Regions from separate parts of the Streptomyces sp. NPDC102462 genome, predicted to be linked through region 2. Evidence: riboswitches for the same ligand, from Rfam matches in the RefSeq annotation. Region 2 holds a riboswitch; each other region holds the start of a gene.

The links. Region 2 has a riboswitch for cyclic di-AMP ahead of ACIRFL_RS42680 (peptidoglycan DD-metalloendopeptidase family protein). Riboswitches for the same ligand answer to the same signal wherever they lie in the genome.
Region 1: linked by a shared signal. The riboswitch ahead of ACIRFL_RS29870 (M23 family metallopeptidase) and the one ahead of ACIRFL_RS42680 (peptidoglycan DD-metalloendopeptidase family protein) in region 2 are both predicted to bind cyclic di-AMP.
Region 3: linked by a shared signal. The riboswitch ahead of ACIRFL_RS31795 (M23 family metallopeptidase) and the one ahead of ACIRFL_RS42680 (peptidoglycan DD-metalloendopeptidase family protein) in region 2 are both predicted to bind cyclic di-AMP.

The regions. Positions count from the first base shown of each region.
Region 1 is NZ_JBIWKB010000042.1:22,250-29,185, reverse strand. Features, by position in the region: gene ribA (GTP cyclohydrolase II) at 1-536, opposite strand, end outside; gene ACIRFL_RS29900 (MarR family winged helix-turn-helix transcriptional regulator) at 688-1,203, opposite strand; gene ACIRFL_RS29895 (dihydrofolate reductase family protein) at 1,343-2,473, shown strand; gene ACIRFL_RS29890 (MFS transporter) at 2,579-3,811, opposite strand; gene ACIRFL_RS29885 (MerR family transcriptional regulator) at 3,888-4,250, shown strand; gene ACIRFL_RS29880 (alpha/beta fold hydrolase) at 4,332-5,135, shown strand; tRNA gene ACIRFL_RS29875 (tRNA-Met) at 5,208-5,281, shown strand; cyclic di-AMP (ydaO/yuaA leader) riboswitch at 5,635-5,794, shown strand; gene ACIRFL_RS29870 (M23 family metallopeptidase) at 5,802-6,845, shown strand.
Region 2 is NZ_JBIWKB010000112.1:1,544-8,479, forward strand. Features, by position in the region: gene dxs (1-deoxy-D-xylulose-5-phosphate synthase) at 1-543, shown strand, start outside; gene ACIRFL_RS42655 (aspartate aminotransferase family protein) at 540-1,925, shown strand; gene ACIRFL_RS42660 (helix-turn-helix domain-containing protein) at 2,018-2,617, shown strand; gene ACIRFL_RS42665 (DUF6126 family protein) at 2,614-2,736, shown strand; gene ACIRFL_RS42670 (tyrosine-protein phosphatase) at 2,784-3,581, opposite strand; partial or broken gene ACIRFL_RS42675 (hypothetical protein) at 3,794-3,975, shown strand; cyclic di-AMP (ydaO/yuaA leader) riboswitch at 4,255-4,412, shown strand; gene ACIRFL_RS42680 (peptidoglycan DD-metalloendopeptidase family protein) at 4,417-5,382, shown strand; gene ACIRFL_RS42685 (SGNH/GDSL hydrolase family protein) at 5,642-6,427, shown strand.
Region 3 is NZ_JBIWKB010000047.1:59,222-66,157, reverse strand. Features, by position in the region: gene ACIRFL_RS31810 (DNA topoisomerase (ATP-hydrolyzing) subunit A) at 1-515, opposite strand, end outside; gene ACIRFL_RS31805 (M16 family metallopeptidase) at 828-2,234, shown strand; gene ACIRFL_RS31800 (M16 family metallopeptidase) at 2,231-3,619, shown strand; cyclic di-AMP (ydaO/yuaA leader) riboswitch at 3,851-4,009, shown strand; gene ACIRFL_RS31795 (M23 family metallopeptidase) at 4,021-4,773, shown strand; gene ACIRFL_RS31790 (GntR family transcriptional regulator) at 4,962-5,657, shown strand; gene ACIRFL_RS31785 (HPr family phosphocarrier protein) at 5,839-6,120, opposite strand; gene ACIRFL_RS31780 (GNAT family N-acetyltransferase) at 6,296-6,936, shown strand, end outside.

The DNA of each region.
Region 1 (6,936 bases), on a different contig from region 2:
ACCCCGGTCGGCACCCGCTCGCGGACGCCGACGCCCAGCGTCCGCAACTGCTCCGCCTTGTCGGGGTTGTTGGACAGCAGGTCCAGCTCCTCGATGCCGAGGGCGCGCAGCATCTGGGCGGCGGGCGTGTAGTCGCGGGCGTCCTCGGGCAGGCCGAGCGCGGCGTTGGCCTCGTAGGTGTCCAGGCCCTGGTCCTGGAGGGCGTACGCGTCGAGCTTGTTGTAGAGGCCGATGCCGCGGCCCTCCTGGCGGAGGTAGAGCAGGACGCCACCGCGGTCGGCGATGCGCTCGACCGCCTCGCGCAGCTGCGGGCCGCAGTCGCAGCGGGCCGAGCCGAAGACGTCGCCGGTCAGGCACTCGGAGTGCAGCCGGACCAGCGGGACGGTGCCGGGGTCGCCGAGGACGACGGCGAGGTGTTCCCTGCCGTCCGCGAGGCCGTGGAAGGTGACGAGGTCGGCGTCGACGGCGTATCCGTCCTGGAAGCGCAGCGGTACCCGGACGCGGGCGCGCGGTGTGGCGACAGGGGTGTCGGGCATGCGGGTTCTCCGGGTCCGAAGGCCGAATCTGCTTCAGTTTTGAAGCAGAGCTACGGCGGGGAGCCTACTCATGTTCAAAATTTGAAGCAACCGGAATTCGGGCCCGCGACAGCGGCCCGGCGCGCTCAGGAACAGGACTCAGGAACAGGGCTCAGGAACAGGAGGGCGTGGACCGGCGCCGCCAGGGCAGGTCCTCGGGCGTGGGGCGCGCACCCTCCCCGTGCAGCCCCCGCGCGATCGCCGTGCAGATCTCCTCCAGCTGCCCCACCTGCTCCGCGCTGAGGTGGTCGAAGACGGCGGCGCGCACCGTCTCGACGTGCCCGGGTGCCGTGCGCTCAAGGGCCGCCACCCCCGCCTCCGTCAGCGCGGCGATGCTGCCGCGCCGGTCCGACGGGCATCCCTCGCGCCGGACCAGGCCGTCCTTCTCCAGCCGGGTCACCGCGTACGTCAGCCGGCTGCGGGTGATCTTCGACCGCTCGGCCAGGTCGGTCATCCGCAGCCGGTGCTCCGGTGCATCGGAGAGGTTGGCCAGGATGGAGTAGTACAGGTGAGGCATGCCGGCGTCCTGCTGGAGCTGCCGGTCGATCGCGTCTTCCAGCAGCAGGGAGGCCGCGATGTACGCGCGCCAGGCGCGCTGCTCCTCGGGGGTGAGCCAGCGGGTCGTCATGCCGCCAGTGTAAGTTTGTTTCAAACTTGAACCAAGCCCGCCCGACCCGCAGCTGCCGAAACCGGCCCCGCCCGATCCGGGGCCGCCGAAACCGGCCCGCCCGATGCCAGCCCGTCCGTCTCCACGCTGGAGCACGCCGATGCCCTTCCCGTACGTCCTGCTGTCCGCCGCCGTCTCCCTCGACGGCTTCCTGGACGACACCGGCCCCGAGCGGCTGCTCCTGTCAGGCCCGGCCGACTTCGACCGGGTCGACGCGGTGCGGGCGTCCGTCGACGCGATCCTGATCGGCGCGGGCACGATCCGCGCCGACAACCCGCGGCTGCTGGTCAACGCGCCCGGGCGGCGCGCGGCCCGGCTCGCCGCCGGCCGGCCGGAGTACCCGCTCAAGGTCGCCGTCAGCGGCTCGGGCGACCTGGACCCGGACGCGCGGTTCTGGCACACCGGCGGCGAGAAGATCCTCTACGCCACGGACGAGGGCGCGGAGCGGGCACGGCGAGCCGGCATCGCGGCCGACGTCGTCCCGCTGGGCCCCCGCCTCGACTGGCCGACCATCCTCTCCCACCTGTACGCGGCGCGCGGGGTGCGGCGCCTGATGGTGGAGGGCGGCGGGACCGTCCACACGCAACTGCTCCGGCAGGGCCTCGCCGACGAACTCCAGCTCGTCGTCGCCCCGTTGGTCGTCGGCGATCCGGCGGCCCCCCGGCTGTTTGGGCCGGGGCAGTACCAGCGCGGGCGGCTGCGGCTCCTGGAGACCCGGCGGATCGAGGACGTGGTCCTGATGCGGTACGAGCCGACCGCCCCGGGAAGCGGTACGGCGGCCGTCGCCGCGGACCGGCACTGGCTGCGGATCGCCTGCGAACTGGCGGAGCGTTGCCCGCCCTCGCGGACGGCGTTCAGCGTGGGCGCGGTCGTGGTGGCCGCGGACGGCACGGAGCTGGCCCGCGGATTCTCCCGGGAGGAGGGCGACCCCGTGGTCCACGCGGAGGAGGCCGCGCTCGCCAAGACCGACCCGGCGGATCCGCGGCTGGCCGGGGCCACGGTCTACAGCAGCCTTGAGCCGTGCGCCCGGCGGGCCTCGCGGCCCGCGCCCTGCGCGCGGCTGATCCTGGACGCGGGGGTGCGACGGGTGGTCACGGCCTGGCGTGAGCCGGACACGTTCGTAGCGGGGGCCGACGGGAGCGGGTTGCTGACGGCCGCGGGCGTCGACGTCGTCGTGCTGCCCGAGTACGAGGCCGCGGCCAGGAAGCCCAACCGCCATCTGCTCGACTGAGCGCACCGACGGGGCTGAGGGTCGGCCGGGGTGCGCGACGACGAGGTCGTCGGTGTTCGCCGCGGCATCCGCGATCCGGTTGCGCACGGCTCGGTTCTCCTGAGTTCACCGGTCGGCGTACGGCCTCGTGCCCCGCGGGGAGCGGCTGGGAAACCCGTGCCGGTTCGCGGCAACGGTCACGGTCAGGCCGACCGCAAGCAGAGCCAGTGCCGTCCATGGCAGCGCCTCGGGCCCTTCACGGTCCAGCAGCATTCCGCCGGCCACGCCCGCGCCGGCGATACCGGCGTTCCAGCAGGTCACGAGGAGCGACTGAGCGATGTCCGAGGCGTGGGCCGCCGCGTCGGCGACGGCCGTCTGCAGGAGAGTCGCCGCACCGCCGAAGGACAGACCCCACAAGGCCGAGCAGGCGATGAGCAGCCAGGGCAGGTGGATGAACACGCCCAAACCGAGCGCCGCGGTGCCGAACAGCGCGACTGCCGTGATCATCAACGGTCGCAGGTGCCGATCGATCAGCATCCCTGTGATCCAGATGCCGGCGAGTGAGCATGCTCCGAAGACCAGCAGCACCGCATCCACGCGGTCCTCGATCCGCGCCGCCGCCGCGAGAGCCGCGATGTAGGTGTAGAGGATGTTGTGTGCGAGAACGAAGGCGCCCGTCACCAGTAGGACGGGAGCCACGCCCGGGATTCTCAGCACCCTGCCGACCGGTATGGCCCGGACATGCTCACTCTGCCCCGGCAGATCCGGAAGCTTCCGCAGAATCCAGCCGACCAGCATCAGGGCGAGCACACTCATCAGCCCGAACGTGGAACGCCAGCCGATCAGTTGGGCCATGAATGTCCCCGCAGGTACCCCGACGGACAGCGCAACGGGCGTGCCGGCCATGGCGACGGCCATCGCTCGGCCGCGTCGCTCCGGGGCGACGATGCCGCGTGCGTACCCGGCGAGCAGGGCCCAGAGCAGCCCCGCGACCAGACCGGCCAGGAAGCGCGCGGCCATGGTGAGTGGATAACTGGTCGAGAACGCCGTGACCGCGTTGGCCACGGCGAAGCCGCAGATCGCCGTGAGCAGCAGGCGTCTGCGTGGCCATGAGGCGGTGGCGGTGGTGAGGGGGACCGCCGCCAGGACGGAACCGAGTGCGTAGAGCGTCACCGTCTGTCCGGCATGCGCCTGGCTCACGCCGAGGTCCGCGCTCATGGCCGGGAGGACGCCCGCCGGGAGGGCCTCGGTCATGACGGTGACGAATCCGGCCGTACCGAGCGCGAGCAGGCCCGAGAGCGGCAGTCGGTCCGCCGACATGCGGGGATGGAGGCCGGGGCGGATGTTCAGTTGATCCATGGGCGTCATCGTCTAGGGTTGACATCAATGTCAAGGTCTATCCGACCCTGCCCCGACCGGACGTGAGGCTGCTCACATGCGCATCGGTGAACTTGCCCGGCTGACGGAGACCTCCGCCAGATCATTGCGGTACTACGAGCGTGAGGGGCTGATCACCCCGCGCCGTCAGGACAACGGGTACCGCGACTACGACGACTACCTCGTCGACCGCGTGCTCCAGATCCGCGGTCTGCTCGACGCCGGACTGCCCACACGGATCATCAGGCAGATACTTCCGTGCCTCGATGCCCCGCGGACGATCCACTTCACGGACGCCACACCGGAGATGATCGCCACGCTGGAATGCGAGGGCGAGAAGATGGCGCGCCGCATCGACTGCCTGACTCGCAACCGCGATGCCATTAACGAGTACCTTGCGGTGGTCAAGAGCCTCGCCTGACCACTCGCTCGACACCGGACGGAAGCGTGCCGTACGACTCGTTTGACCTTGACATGTGCGTCAAGGTTGCAGGCTTGAGCCATGAACGACTCCGCCCTCTGGCACACCGAATTCGGCGACGGCACACCGATCGTCCTGATCCACGGCTACACCATCGATCACCGGCTGCTCCTGCCGCTGGAACCCGCCTTCACCGGCCGGTCCGGCTGGCGCAGGCTGTACCCCGACCTGCCCGGGCACGGCAACAGTCCGCGCCTGTCCGGCCCGACGTCGGCGGCCACGATGGCCGACGCCGTCATCGACTGGATCCGCGCCACCGTCGGCGACCGGCCCTTCGCCGTTCTCGGGCAGTCCTTCGGCGGGCAGATCGCCCGCGCCGTGACCGCGCGCTTCGGTGAGCAGGTGCTCGGCTCCGCGCTGCTCGTTCCCGTCGTCCGCTGGGGCGCCGAACGTACCCTGCCCGACAGCACCGTGGTCGAGCGCGACGACGCACTCCTTGCCCGCCTCGCCCACGAAGAGGACCTTCAACTGTTCCGTGCCGTGATGGCCCGCCACACCGAGGAGAGCTGGGCTCTCTTCGAGGAGCACATCCTCCCCGGCTGGCGGGTGCACGACCGCCGTGCCGCCGCCGAACTCGACGCGGACTTCCTCCTGCCGCAGTGGCCCGAGAGCCCGGGCGTGGTCCACCACGGCCGGCATCTTCTGCTCACCACACGTCAGGACGCCCTCGTGGGCTGGCGTGACCAGCTTGCCCTGCTCGACCACTACCCCCGCATGACCGCTGTGGTCCTCGACGGCGCCGGTCACAACCCGCAGGTCGAGTGCGCACCCGCGGTCCGTGAGGTGATCGGAGGCTGGCTCGACACCCTTCCGCGACCGAACTGAAGGCCGCGCGGGTCCGGGGGGTTATCCGTGTGCTCGCGGTCCTGCGCATGGCGTACACTGGTGGAACACCGACGCGGGGTGGAGCAGCTCGGTAGCTCGCTGGGCTCATAACCCAGAGGTCGCAGGTTCAAATCCTGTCCCCGCTACTGAAGGCTCAGGGCCGGAATCCAGTACATGGATTCCGGCCCTGAGTTTTTTCCGCCCACGGTGACGCGGCTCGCTCACGGATACGCGACCCGCTCACGGTCACGAGCCCACCGTCACGAGCGGTGATCGGACGACCGCCCTCCGCATAACAACTGACACACCGTCAAGTCCCATGGGTTGCCCGAGTTTCCGTGCGCCAGGGGCCAACTCGCCCGGTTTTCGCCGGTCATGGGCGGTAAATTCCCGTCCGAAAGCGTTAACGATCAAGTGGAACGGCTTGGAATCTGCCCGCCGGGTCTATTAACGTTCGATAACGCAGCGCGGTCGTCCCAGCCGTCACAAGAGGCGGCTCCGTGCTCACGCGCCGAATCCCGCAAGGGAACCGGGGAACCACCACCTTGGGGTGAATCACGCGGACACCGCCGTGGAGACACGGCCGGTATACGCGCGTAGGAGACCTTCCTGCTCCGAACCCGTCAGCTAACCCGGTAGGCGGAGGAAGGAAAGGAGCACGCCCGAGTGGCGTCCAACCGGCCCGCCCCACAAGCCCCGTTCGCGCCGAGCCAGTACGGCACCGAGACCTTCGGCTACGGCACCTACCGCACCGACGAGGGCCCCTGGGAGGAGTGGAACCCCACCGAGGACTCCATCCGCCCGCTGCGCGGCCGGCACCGCGTCGCCAAGCAGCGTGGCGGCGGCGGACTCGCCCGCAGCTCCGCGGTCCTCGGCGTCGGCGTGATAGCCGCCGTCGGCGCGGGGGGCATGGCGAGCGCCAACACCGGCAAGCCGCCGGTGTCCATCTCCATGCCCGACCTGCCCTCCGTCGGCTCCCTGCTCGGCGACGGCGCCGGCGCCCAGGCCACCAAGGGCTCCGCGACCGCCCTGAGCAGCGTCGGCGTGACCGAGGCCGACAGCGCCGAGGGCACCGCCGACGCCGGCGAGGCGCTGCGCAACCGCATCATGGCCCAGGCCGAGCAGCAGCAGGGCCAGGCCGAGACCAAGGCCGTCGCCGCGGCCGTGTCCGCCGCCGACCAGGAGGTCGCCGACGCGGCGGCCAAGGCGGAGAAGGAGGCCGCGGCCCGCGCCGCCGCCGCCAAGGAGAAGGCGGAGGCCGCCGCCAAGAAGAAGGCCGAGGAGGCGCGGCTGGCCGCGCTGGCCAAGCAGTACACCCTGCCGACCTCCTCGTACACGGTCACCGGCACCTTCGGCCAGGCCGGCTCCATGTGGTCCTCCGGCTACCACACCGGCCTCGACTTCGCCGCCCCCACGGGCACACTGATCAAGGCCGTCCACACCGGCACGATCACCGAGGCGGGCTGGGCCGGCTCCTACGGCTACCGCACGATCCTCACCCTGGACGACGGCACCGAGCTGTGGTTCTGCCACCAGTCGTCGATCAGCGTCAGCGTCGGGCAGAAGGTCAACACCGGGGACGTCATCGGCCGCGTGGGCGCCACGGGCAACGTCACCGGACCCCACCTCCACCTGGAGGTCCACTCCGGCGGCGCGTCCAGCGGCATCGACCCGATGGCCTGGCTGCGCGGCAAGGGCCTCAACCCCTGACCCAGACGCCAAGGGCCTCAACCCCTGACCCCCCCGGCACATCCCCGCACACCCCCCGGTTCCCCGGCGGTCCTGGCGCCCATCCCCCCGA
Region 2 (6,936 bases):
CGCGCCCAGTTGCGGGAGGCCGTCGCCGTCGACGACGCACCCACGCTGGTCCGCTTCCCGAAGGAGTCGGTCGGGCCGCGGATCCCCGCGGTCGACCGCGTGGGCGGCATGGACGTGCTGCACCGGGCCGAGCGGCCCGACGTCCTGCTGGTGGCCGTCGGCGTCATGGCCCCGGTGTGTCTGCAGACCGCGGAGCTGCTTCAGGCACGCGGCATCGGCTGCACGGTAGTCGACCCGCGCTGGGTCAAACCGGTCGACCCGGATCTGCCCGGGCTCGCCGCCGGCCACCGCCTGGTGGCCGTCGTGGAGGACAACAGCCGGGCCGCCGGGGTGGGTTCCGCCGTGGCGCTGGCGCTCGGCGACGCGGACGTCGACGTGCCGGTGCGCCGGTTCGGCATCCCCGAGCAGTTCCTCGCGCACGCCAAGCGCGGGGAGGTGCTGGCCGACATCGGTCTCACCCCCGTCGAGATCGCCGGACGGATCGGCGCGAGCCTCGCCGTCAGGGAGCTGAGCGACGGCACAGTCAAGGAGAAAGCTGAATGACCAAGGAGTTCGACCTCGGCGCCCTCCTGGCCGAGCGCGGAGCCGAGCGCTACGAGCTGCACACCGCGTACCTGAACCACCAGCTCCCGCGCATGCTGCACACCATCGGCTTCGACAAGGTCTACGAGCGGGCCGAGGGCGCCTACTTCTGGGACGCGGACGGCAACGACTACCTGGACATGCTCGCCGGGTTCGGGGTGATGGGCCTGGGCCGCCACCACCCGGTCGTACGCAAGGCGCTGCACGACGTCCTCGACGCCCAGCTCGCCGACCTGACCCGGTTCGACTGCCAGCCGCTGCCCGGACTGCTGGCCGAACGGCTCCTTACGCACAGCCCGCACCTGGACCGGGTGTTCTTCGGCAACAGCGGCACGGAGGCGGTGGAGACCGCGCTGAAGTTCGCCCGGTTCGCCACCGGCAGGCCGCGGATCCTCTACTGCGACCACGCGTTCCACGGCCTGACCACCGGCTCGCTGTCGGTCAACGGTGAGAAGGGCTTCCGGGACGGCTTCGCCCCGCTGCTGCCCGACACGGCCGTACCCCTCGGCGACCTCGACGCCCTCGCCCGGGAACTGGCGAAGGGCGACGTCGCCGCGCTGGTCGTCGAACCGATCCAGGGCAAGGGCGTGCACGAGGCACCGCCCGGCTATCTGCGCGCGGCCCAGGACCTGCTGCACCGGCACAAGGCCCTGCTGATCGCCGACGAGGTGCAGACCGGACTCGGCCGGACCGGTGACTTCTACGCCTACCAGCACGAGGACGGCGTCGAACCGGACCTGGTGTGTGTGGCCAAGGCACTGTCCGGTGGCTATGTGCCGGTCGGCGCCACCCTCGGCAAGGACTGGATCTTCAAGAAGGTCTACTCGTCCATGGACCGCGTGCTGGTCCACTCGGCGAGCTTCGGCTCCAACGCGCAGGCGATGGCCGCCGGTCTTGCCGTGCTGGCGGTGATGGAGGACGAGCAGATCGTCGCACGCGCCCGGGCGACGGGCGAGCAGTTGCGCTCCCGGCTGGCCGCGCTCGTCGACAAGTACGAACTGCTCGCCGACGTCCGCGGCCGGGGCCTGATGATCGGCATCGAGTTCGGCAGGCCCAGCTCGCTCAAGCTGCGCAGCCGCTGGGCCATGCTGCAGGCCGCCCGCAAGGGCCTGTTCGCGCAGATGGTCGTGGTCCCGCTGCTCCAGCGGCACCGCATCCTGACCCAGGTCTCCGGCGACCACCTGGAGGTGATCAAGCTGATTCCGCCGCTGGTCATCGGGGAGGCCGAGGTCGACCGGTTCGTGGACGCCTTCACCGCGGTGATGGACGACGCGCACAGCGGTGGCGGCCTGATGTGGGACTTCGGCAAGACGCTCATCAAGCAGGCGGTCGCCAACCGGTGACCGTCCTGCCCGGCGGCACCGGTTGCCCCTGAGGCTTTTGCCTCACAGGCAACAAATTTGCCCAGCGGGCAAACCTGCGGCTCAATGGAGGCATGTCCTCCTCCGAAGCCGAGCTGTCCGCGGTCGCGCCCCAGCTCCGCTCGCTGCGCCGCCGCGCCGGCCTCACCCTGGAGGCGGCGGCGCACTCCGCGGGGCTGTCGCCCGCCCATCTGTCCCGGCTGGAGACCGGGCAGCGCCAGCCCTCCCTGCCGATGCTGCTCGCACTGGCCCGCGTCTACGGCACGACCGTCTCGGACCTGCTCGGCGAGACCGTCGCCGACCGGGACGCGATCGTGCGCGCCGCCGACATGGAACCGACCCGTGCGGGCGGCTGGACCTACTGGCAGGCCGGTGCTCCCGGCCGCGGCATGCAGGCGCTGCGCGTCCACGTGCCCCACGGCTCGCAGCGCGACATCGTGCGCGTGCACCCCGGCGAGGAGTGGCTGTACGTCCTCAAGGGCCGGCTCGCCCTGCGCCTCGGGGCCACCGCCCATGTCCTCGCTCCCGGCGACAGCGCGCACTTCGACTCGCTGACCCCGCACCGCCTCGCCGCCGAGGACCACGACGGGGTGGAGCTCCTGTTCGTCCACACCCTGCTGCAAAGTCCCACGGCCGCACTGTGCCTGGGCCCCATCACTGGAGAGCTGCCATGAGTGACATGGAGGAGAAGTTCCCGCGCGCCCTGTGGATCCGGCTGATCATCTACATCGCCGTCGGCCACATCGTGGCGGGCTTCATCTATCTGCTGTTCGAGGTGGGCGCCAAGGGATGAGCGGCGACGGGACGACGGCCGGGTGACGGCCCCAAGGTGAGCGTCCGTCAGTCCAGCAGCCGCTCGCGCAGCCGCTCCCGGGTCCGCGGCGCCAGACCCAGTCCCTGTGCCAGATAGGCGTCGACACCACCCCAGGTCTGCTCGACGGTCTCCATGGCGGCCGTCAGATACGCGGCGCGCGCGTCGAACAGCGGGCTGAGCAGTTCCATGATCTCGGGTGTGTACGCGGTGTCCGCGCTGCCGCTGCGGCGCACCCGGTAGCGGCGGTGCTTGGCGTTCGACTCCAGGTAGTCGGCGAGGATCGCCTCGCGCTCCACTCCGAGGGCGAGCAGCGTCACGGCGATGGACAGGCCCGCGCGGTCCTTGCCCGCCGCGCAGTGCATCAGCGCCGGGACACTGTCCTCGGCCAGCGCGTGCAGCACCCGGGAGTGCTCGGCGGTGCGCTCCGTGATGATCGAGCGGTACGAGACGATCATCCGGTGCTCGGCCTTGCCGTCGCCGAGCAGCTGCCGCAGCTGGCCGACGTCGCCGTCACGGACCATCGTCCAGAACTCGGCGCCGTCCGCCGGGTCGGTCAGCGGCAGGTTGACGTTGCGTACGCCGGGCAGCGCGACGTCCGGCCCCTCCAGCTCATGGTCGGCGGCATTGCGGAAGTCGAAGATCGTGTGCAGGCCCAGGGAGGAGAGGAACGCGGCGTCGGACTCGGTCGCGTGCGCCAGGTGGCCGCTGCGGAACAGCACGCCGGGGCGCACCCGCCGGCCGTCCGCGGTCGGCAGTCCGCCCAGGTCACGGAAGTTGCGCACACCGGCGAGTTCGGGCTCGATCGACGGGACCTGCTGCGTCACGGAGGCTCCTTTTGGCCGGACCCCGCGACGCGGCTCGTCGACGGGCACGCCGTCGACCATACGACATGGTTTTCCCGCGGCAACGAGTTGTCCACAGGAGTCGCCCCACGGGCCGTAGCACTTGATGACGTCGAGGCGTGAGCGCAGTCGCGGGCGCTTGTGAGGTCCGACGACGGACAGCGCCGAGGACGCCCGTACCTGGCTCCTGAGTGGCGCAGCGGTACGGCGAAACCGTTCCGGCGCCGCGGCTGCGCGGACTTGATCCGTCGGTGTCGTACGAATGCCGCGAAACGGATGAAATTCACCGTGACGCGGTGCTGTTGCGCCACGGGCCGGGTGCACCGGACTCCGCGGCGATCTGGACGCCACGGCCCTTCGGCTGCGCCACGCCTGACCCTTCTGACCGAATTGCGAGTTATGCGTTGGAGGGCGTGAGGAGCGTCATAGCCGTGACAATGCGTCGCCCGTCATGACCACGTAATGCACGGGCGCCTTGCGGGACTTGGGAAAGCCCGCAAGGCGGACATGCACGGACGGTGACCGGGAATTCCCGTGACGGATCAAGAGAAACGCGCACCGGGTGAAGCCGCTCCTTGTCCGTTCGCGTCCCGCTCGCTTACGTTCGCCACCAATCCGGACGGACCGCCGAATCCTGCCGCCGCCCGGATCCCCGACACACCACTCACCCGTGCACGGCAGGAGCGGGGGACCCACCAGGCACGACTGCCTGTCCCGGTCTCCGGGACGGCTAGGGGTGAAGCCGCGCCATGCGCGGCCGGGCAGCTCCAGCCCGAACCCGACAGCTCACCTCGCAGGCGCCGGAGAGGAATTCGCCATGCCCGCGAAGGGTAAGCACCGCCGTCCCAAGACAAAGCGCCTCACCCGCTCCATAGCCGCTGCCGGAACCGGCGGCGCCGCGCTCGCCCTGCCGCTCATCGGCGCCGCCGGGGCACATGCCGCCACCCCCGAGACGGCACCCCACGCCGCCGCGCAGCAGTCCGTCCAGTCCGGCACCGTCGAGAAGAAGGCGGCCGCCGCGGACTCCGGCACCCGGACCTACTCGGTGCGGCCGGGCGACTGGCTCGCCAAGATCGCCGAGGAACAGGGCGTCAGCGGCGGCTGGCAGCGGATCTACCAGGACAACCGCGAGGCCATCGGCGGCAACCCCTCACTGATCCACCCCGGTCTGAAGCTCGCGCTCGGCGAGCGGGCCACGACGGGGACCGGCTCCTCGTCCACCGAGCCGTCCTCCGCGAAGTCCTCGTCCGACGGATCCGCCGAGTCCACCGGGTCCAACAGGGCCGACGGGTCCGCGCGGCAGTCGACGCCGCCGGCGTCCGACACCTCGGCCGACAGCGCTCCGGTCGCCCAGAACACCGGGACCGCCGCTGCCACCGGCTACGGCCTCCCCGTCGACGGCGCCCGGATCGGGACCGCCTACCGCACGGCGGGCGGCATGTGGTCCAGCGGCTACCACACCGGTGTCGACTTCGTCGTCCCGACCGGCACCTCGCTCAAGGCGGTCGGCGCGGGCACCGTCGTCTCCGCGGGCTGGGGCGGCGCCTACGGCAACCAGGTGGTCCTTCAGCTCAGCGACGGCCACTACGCGCAGTACGCCCACCTGTCGCAGCTGTCCGTCTCGGCCGGCCAGACCGTCACCCCGGGCCAGCAGGTCGGCCTGTCCGGCGCGACCGGCAATGTGACGGGCCCGCACCTGCACTTCGAGATCCGCACCACGCCGAACTACGGCTCGGACGTCGACCCGCTCGCCTACCTCCGCTCGCACGGCGTCACCGTCTGACAAAGCGGTCTGACAAAGCGCCACCCCATACGGCGAGGGCCGCACCGGGAACCCGGTGCGGCCCTCGCCGTATGGGCCCCCGAGGCACGGCAATTCTCCGCCCAACACCCCCGCCCTCCGGCCTATTCCCGCGTTGGGAGACTCTTGGGGAGTGTCTTATCTCACCGTTCGTCAACCCCTTCCTACGATCGCGTAGGTCACATCCGAAGGGGAATCATGGGCCGACGTGGCAGACGATTCGAAGAGTGACAACACAGCGGTGATCGGGTCGTACGTGGCGGTGGGGGACAGCTTCACCGAGGGCGTCGGCGACCCAGGCCCCGACGGGGCGTTCGTCGGCTGGGCCGACCGGTTCGCGGTCCTGCTCGCGGACCGCCGGCCCGAGGGCGACTTCCAGTACACCAATCTCGCCGTGCGCGGGCGGCTGCTCGACCAGATCGTGGCCGAGCAGATCCCCCAGGCGGTCCAACTCGCGCCGGACCTCGTCTCCTTCTGCGCGGGCGGCAACGACATCCTGCGGCCCGGCACCGACCCGGACGAGGTGGCCGAGCGTTTCGAGCGCGCCGTGGCCCGGCTCACCGCGGCGGCCGGCACCGTCATGGTGACGACCGGCTTCGACACCCGCGGCGTGCCCTTGCTCAAGCATCTGCGCGGCAGGATCGCCACGTACAACGGGCACGTCCGGGCCATCGCCGACCGGTACGGCTGCCCCGTGCTCGACCTGTGGTCCCTGAAGGCCGTACAGGACCGCAGGGCCTGGGACGACGACCGCCTCCACCTCTCGCCGGAGGGGCACACCCGCGTCGCCCTGCGGGCCGGCCAGGTCCTCGGCGTCGAGGTCCCGGCCGACCCGGAACAGCCCTGGCCGCCGCTGCGGCCCCGCGGCACCCTCGAAGTGCGCCGCGACGACGTCCACTGGGCCCGCGAGTACCTGGTCCCGTGGATCGGGCGCCGGCTGCGCGGCGAGTCCTCGGGCGACCATGTGACGGCCAAGGGCGCGCTCTCCCCGGACGACATCAGGACGCGCATCGCCTCCGTGGCCTGAACCGCCGGGGCGGTGACCGTGCCGGGTCCCCGCCCTGGCGCGCGCGCCGCTCGGCGCAGCCGTGCCGGTTCCCTGCCTGGGTGCGCGTGCCGTTCGGCGCAGCCGTGCCAGGTCCCTGCCCGGGTGCGCGCGACGTTCGGCGCAGCCGTGCCGTCAGCGCCTCCCGGACCAGACACAGTTCGCAGGAGACCGCCTGGTCCACCCACACCCAGCGCCGGGACCGCGGCACCGCGCCCGGGTACGACGTGTGCCACACGGCGAGCCCGCCCAGCAGGGCCGTCAGACACCGCCCCGCGACCGCCCCGCCGTGCCCGGGCAGGCAACTCGCCCCTCGGCCTGCTCGACGGCGGCCCGCGGCAGTGCCTCGTGCCGCTCGGCCGCGCACTCGCCACGGTCACCCGCACCTCACCGGCTGCCAGGGCTTTGTGGAGGCGGTCACCCCGCGGGCGCTCGGTGCGCGACCGATCGACCCCGCGTCGGCCCCCGCGCCGACGCGGGCGTACGACCCC
Region 3 (6,936 bases), on a different contig from region 2:
GGCAGTGCCGCCGGCTCCTGCTCCTGCCCGTCGTAGTTCGGGGCGAAGTCGACGGTGTCCTCGTCGATCGAGTCGGTCATCAGGCCGGCGGCCTCGGCCATGCGGCATTCCGTGTACCGCATGGCGGCCGGCGGGTCGTCGTTGCCCAGCGACCCGAAGTTGCCGTGGCCGTCGACCAGCGGCACGCGCATCGAGAAGGGCTGCGCCATGCGCACCAGGGCGTCGTAGATGGACGCGTCTCCGTGCGGGTGGAGCTTGCCCATGACGTCGCCGACGACGCGCGCGCACTTCACATAGCCGCGGTCGGGGCGCAGGCCCATCTCGTTCATCTGGTACACGATGCGGCGGTGCACCGGCTTGAGGCCGTCGCGGGCGTCCGGCAGGGCACGGGAGTAGATGACCGAGTACGCGTACTCAAGGTAGGAGCCCTGCATCTCGTCCACGACGTCGATGTCGAGGATTCTCTCCTCGAACGGTTCGTCGGGCGGCGGGGTCTTCGTGCTGCGGCGGGCCATCGCTGCCGGCTCCTCCTGTGTTCGGTCGCTCGCCTATGGGGCGTTCGTGCGGAAGCGTGAACGTGATCTGATGCGGACCATTGTGGACCGCGACACTGACAACCCGGGCCAGGCCCCGGTGTCGGCGGCCCGCCCCGGCGCCGCGGCTGCCGCGGGGGACCGCCCCGCGGCACGACCCCCGCAGGCTACGCGATCCGCTGTGGGCGTACGTCCCGCGGGAACTTCGCCCAGGGTGCGCACGCTTGCATACAGTGGCAGGACTGGCAGGAAAACCGCGGTTTCACGACCGCATCCGCGATCGAAGGGACGTACATGCCCATGGGTCACACGGCCACAGCCGAGGCAGGCTCCGGGGGCCTGACAGCGACCGAGCACCGCCTGGCCAACGGGCTGCGCGTGGTGCTCTCCGAGGACCACCTGACCCCGGTCGCGGCGGTCTGCCTCTGGTACGACGTCGGCTCCCGCCACGAAGTCAAGGGACGTACCGGCCTGGCTCACCTCTTCGAGCACCTGATGTTCCAGGGCTCCGCGCAGGTGCAGGGCAACGGGCACTTCGAGCTGGTGCAGGGCGCCGGAGGGTCGCTGAACGGCACCACCAGCTTCGAGCGGACCAACTACTTCGAGACCATGCCCGCCCACCAGCTGGAGCTGGCCCTGTGGCTGGAGGCCGACCGCATGGGTTCGCTGCTGGCCGCGCTGGACGACGAGTCCATGGAGAACCAGCGGGACGTCGTCAAGAACGAGCGCCGCCAGCGCTACGACAACGTGCCCTACGGCACCGCCTTCGAGCGGCTGACCGCCCTCGCCTACCCCGAGGGCCACCCGTACCACCACACGCCGATCGGTTCGATGGCGGACCTGGACGCGGCCACCCTGGAGGACGCGCGCACGTTCTTCCGCACCTACTATGCGCCGAACAACGCCGTACTCTCCGTGGTCGGCGACATCGACCCGCGGCAGACGCTCGCCTGGATCGAGAAGTACTTCGGTTCGATCCCGGCCCACGACGGCAAGCCCGAGCCCCGCGACGGCTCGCTGCCCGAGACCATCGGGGAGCAGTTGCGCGAGGTCGTCGTGGAGGAGGTACCGGCCCGTGCCCTGATGGCCGCCTACCGGCTGCCGCAGGACGGCGCGCGCGCGTGCGACGCGGCCGACCTGGCGCTCACGGTTCTCGGCGGCGGCGAGTCCTCCCGCCTGTACAACCGGCTGGTGCGGCGGGACCGTACGGCGGTGGCGGCCGGGTTCGGCCTGCTGCGGCTGGCCGGCGCGCCCTCCCTGGGCTGGCTGGACGTGAAGACCTCCGGTGACGTCGAGGTGCCGGTCATCGAGACCGCCATCGACGAGGAGCTGGCCCGGTTCGCCGAGGAGGGCCCCACGTCCGAGGAAATGGAGCGGGCCCAGGCGCAGTTGGAGCGCGAGTGGCTGGACCGGCTCGGCACGGTCGCGGGCCGCGCCGACGAACTGTGCCGGTACGCCGTGCTGTTCGGTGACCCGCAGCTCGCCCTGACCGCCGTGCAGCGGGTCCTGGAGGTGACCGCCGAGGAGGTCCAGGCGGTCGCCCAGGCCCGGCTGCGTCCGGACAACCGCGCGGTGCTCGTCTACGAACCGCTCTCCGCCGAGTCCGCGGAGCACACCGAGGACGTGGACGTCCCCGAGGACCCCGAGTCCGAAGCCACCGTCGAAGCCGGCGACGACAACAACGAGGAGGCGGCCAAGTGACCGAACTCGCCGCGATGGAGTTCCACCCGCAGCCCCGCGCGGGCGAGGCGAGGCCGTGGGCGTTCCCGGCCCCCGAGCGCGGCACGCTGGACAACGGCCTGACCGTCCTGCGCTGCCACCGGCCCGGCCAGCAGGTCGTCGCCGTCGAGGTGTTGCTGTCCGCGCCGCTGGACGCCGAGCCGTCCGGCCTGGACGGTGTCGCCACGATCATGGCGCGGGCCTTCTCCGAGGGCACCGACCGGCACTCCGCCGAGGAGTTCGCCGCCGAACTGGAGCGGGCGGGCGCCACGCTGGACTCGCACGCCGACCACCCGGGCGTCCGGCTGAGCCTGGAGGTCCCGGCCTCCCGCCTGGCCAAGGGCCTTGGGCTGCTGTCCGACGCCCTGCGCGCACCCGCGTTCGCCGACAGCGAGGTGGAGCGGCTGGTCCGCAACCGCCTCGACGAGATCCCGCACGAGCTGGCCAACCCGTCCCGCCGCGCCGCCAAGGAACTCTCCAAGGAGCTGTTCCCGGCCGCCTCGCGCATGTCGCGTCCGCGCCAGGGCACCGAGGAGACCGTCGCCAAGATCGACGCGGCGGCGGTGCGCGCCTTCTACGAGCGGCACGTACGGCCCGCGACGGCCACCGCAGTGGTCGTCGGCGACCTGACCGGCATCGATCTGGACGCGCTGCTCGGCGAGTCCCTGGGGGCGTGGACCGGCACCGCGTCCCAGCCGCGGCCGGTGCCGTCGGTGAGCGCCGACGACCGCGGCCGGGTCGTCATCGTGGACCGCCCCGGCGCCGTCCAGACGCAGCTGCTCATCGGCCGCGTCGGCGCCGACCGGCACGACCGGGTCTGGCCCGCCCAGGTGCTCGGCACGTACTGCCTCGGCGGCACCCTCACCTCCCGGCTGGACCGCGTCCTGCGTGAGGAGAAGGGCTACACCTACGGAGTGCGCGCCTTCGGCCAGGTCCTCAGGTCCGCCCCCGACGGCACGGGTGCCTCGCTGCTCGCCATCAGCGGCTCCGTGGACACCCCGAACACCGGTCCCGCGCTGGCCGACCTGTGGACGGTGCTGCGCACGCTGGCCGAGGAAGGTCTCACCGACGCCGAGCGCGACGTCGCCGTGCAGAACCTCGTCGGGGTGGCGCCGCTGAAGTACGAGACGGCGGCGGCCGTGGCGAGCACGCTCGCCGACCAGGTGGAGCAGCACCTGCCGGACGACTACCAGGCGTCCCTGTACCGGCAGCTGGCCGCGACGGGCACCGTGGAGGCCACCGCCGCGGTGGTGAACGCGTTCCCGGTGGACCGGCTGGTGACGGTCCTGGTCGGCGACGCCGCGCAGATCAAGGAGCCGGCCGAGGCGCTGGGCATCGGCGAGGTGCACGTGGTGTCCGCGGAGTAGGCGGAGCAGTCCGAGGACCCGCACACGCGCGTGGGGCCCTGACGGCCGTGGCAGACCGCCCCGGTCGTCAGGGCCCCTTCCGTTCCCGCGGGATGCCCGAATTGCGGCGGAGGTTGCCTGTCTGCCCTGTGGGATGCGCTACAAACACCCGGTTCGGTTTGGGGATGGAAAGTTGTCCCCCTTAGCGTCGTCCGGGCTGTTCGTCAGGCAGTGCGCCGCGCCCGCGGCACCGGACAGCCATCGCCGAGTCCCCGTACGGCGCGAGCCAGGGGAGCCGGGGACCCAAGTCCCTGGGGTGAATCGGGAGTCCGCGCGGCACGCGGCCTCCCGTAGGAGACCTTCCTGCTCCGAACCCGTCAGCTAACCCGGTAGGCGACAAGGAAGGAAAGGACCGTCACTCCATGGCGTTCACCCGCGCCACCGGGAAGCACCGCCGTTCCACCCGGATGCACCGCACCACCTCCCGCGCCGCGGGCGTCGCGACCCTTGCCGCCACCGGTGTCATGGGCACCCTCGCGGCCGGTCCGGCGCACGCCGCCACCACCGCGGAGCAGACCGGCCTCACCCCCGTCGTCGGCATCGGCGACTCGGTCGCCGAGCAGATCGGCGCCCAGGCGGCCGCGCAGCGGCAGGCCGCCGAGGAGAAGGCGGCCGAGGAGGCCGCGCGCAAGGCGGCGGCGCGGCGGGCGGCGACGGAACGCGCGGCCGAGGTCCGGGCCGCCCGCGAGGCCGAGCGCAGGCGGCTGAACGCCTTCGTCGCGCCGATCGCGCACTCCTACCTCTCCACCGGATACCGCACCGGCGGCTCCCTGTGGTCCTCCGGCAGCCACACCGGCGTCGACTTCCACGCCGCGGCCGGCACCGCCGTCCACGCGGTGGGCTCCGGCACCGTCGTGTCGGCCGGCTGGGGCGGCGCGTACGGCTACGAGGTGGTGATCCGAATGGCGGACGGCATGTACACCCAGTACGGCCATCTGTCGTCCGTCGCTGTCTCGGTGGGCGAGCGGGTCACTCCCGGCCGGCAGCTCGGGCTGTCCGGCTCCACGGGCAACACGACCGGTCCGCACCTGCACTTCGAGGCGCGGACGAGCCCGGAGTACGGCTCCGACGTCGACCCCGTCGCCTATCTCCGCAAGCACGGTGTGAACGTCTGACGACCGGCGGCGCGCGGGCGCCGCGGCCCCGGCTCGCGAGCCGGGGTTTTCGTCGTTTCGGACGCCCCGATGTCCAAAAAATATCCATGGATTCCGGCCCGCCATCGGAAATTCCGGCTCATTGCCATAGAGTCACGGAACACACGTCAATCGTCGGCGTTTCACGGGGATTAAGGCGGAGGTCGGTCATGCGTATTCCGGCGCACTCGGTGTGCACGGCGATCCGGGACGACATCGTCGCCGGTGTCTACGAGCGCGGCAGCCGGCTCACCGAGGAACTGCTCGCGCGCCGCTACGGCGTCTCGCGCGTCCCCGTCCGCGAGGCCCTGCGCACCCTGGAGGCGGAGGGGTTCGTGGTGACGCGGCGGCACGCGGGCGCGTGCGTGGCCGAACCCACCGAGCAGGAGGCCGCCGACCTGCTGGAGATGCGCCTGCTCCTGGAGCCGCTGGGCGCCTCCCGGGCCGCCCAGCGGCGCACGGAGGCCCACCTCAAGGTGCTGCGCGGCCTGGTCAGGCTGGGGCAGGAGCGGGCCAGGCGGGGCAACAGCGAGGATCTGCGCTCCCTCGGCGGCTGGTTCCACGTGACGCTCGCCCAGGCCACCGGCAGCCAAGCCCTGACCTCGACGCTCACCCAGCTCCGGCACAAGATCGCCTGGATGTACGTGGTGGAGTCGCCCGCAAGCCCCGTCGAGTCCTGGGCGGAGCACGGCGCCGTCGTGGACGCGGTGGCGCGCGGGGACGCGGAGCGCGCGCGGGCGGTCATGGCCCTGCACACCGAGCGCGCGTCGGCCGCGCACCGGCTGCGGTTCTCCCCGGGCGCCGACCGCACCGAGCGCGTGAGGAATTCGCAACACGTCGTAAACATGCCGAGTCTGCGGAATTAACACGGGCGCCGTATACAAAGAGGGGAATTCGGGAGAGGGGGTCCTGCCGTCGCCTCTTTTTGTTGTGCCCCGGTTTATGGCCGGCTGTTGCGGCGTAAGTCGGCTGCGAATTCCTGCGGCCGGCCGTGAAAACGCGGAAGCCGCGTCGCCTTTTCAGGACGACGCGGCTTCGGGAACCGGCTCAGACGGTCTCGGGCAGCTCTTCCAGGCCCTCGGCGACCAGCTTCGCCAGCCGGTCCAGGGCCGCGTCCGCGCCCTCGGCGTCGGAGCTGAGGACGATCTCCTCGCCTCCCTGGGCGCCCAGGCCGAGCACGGCCAGCATCGAGGCCGCGTTGACCGGGGTGCCCCCGGCCTTGGCGATCGTCACCGGGACGCCTGCGGCCGTGGCGGCTCGGACGAAGATGGAGGCGGGACGGGCGTGAAGGCCCTCGGCCCAGCCGACGTTGACGCGGCGCTCAGCCATGTGTTGCTGCCCTTCGGTGTTCAGGTTGTCTAGACCAGTTTTCCATATGGTGAAGCGAGCCCGGAGCGGGCCTGTCGCCCGCTCCGGCGTGTCGTCGGACCGCGGCCTCGGCCCGACTCCGTCCCCCACAGACTGCCTCGCGACGTTGTCATTGGCGAGCCGTACTCTGGGGCCCATGCAGACCCCGGCGGACCGGCGCGACCGGCACGAGTACCCCGCCCACTGGGAGGCGGACGTGGTACTGCGCGACGGCGGCACCGCGCGCATCCGGCCCATCACCGTTGATGACGCCGACCGCCTGGTCAGTTTCTACGAGCAGGTCTCCGACGAGTCGAAGTACTACCGCTTCTTCGCGCCGTACCCCCGCCTGTCCGCCAAGGACGTCCACCGCTTCACGCACCACGACTTCGTGGACCGGGTGGGACTCGCGGCCACCATCGGCGGCGAGTTCATCGCCACCGTACGCTACGACCGCATCGGCGCCGACGGCGCGCCCGCCACCGGCCCCGCGGACGAGGCCGAGGTCGCCTTCCTGGTGCAGGACGCGCACCAGGGGCGCGGCGTCGCCTCCGCCCTCCTGGAGCACATCGCCGCCGTCGCCCGCGAGCGCGGCATCCGTCGCTTCGCCGCCGAGGTGCTGCCCGCCAACACCAAGATGATCAAGGTGTTCAGGGACGCCGGCTACACCCAGAAGCGCAGCTTCGAGGACGGCGTCGTACGCCTGGAGTTCGACCTGGAACCCACCGACCGCTCGCTCGCCGTGCAGCGTGCGCGGGAGCAGCGCGCCGAGGCGCGGTCGGTGCGCCGGCTGCTCGC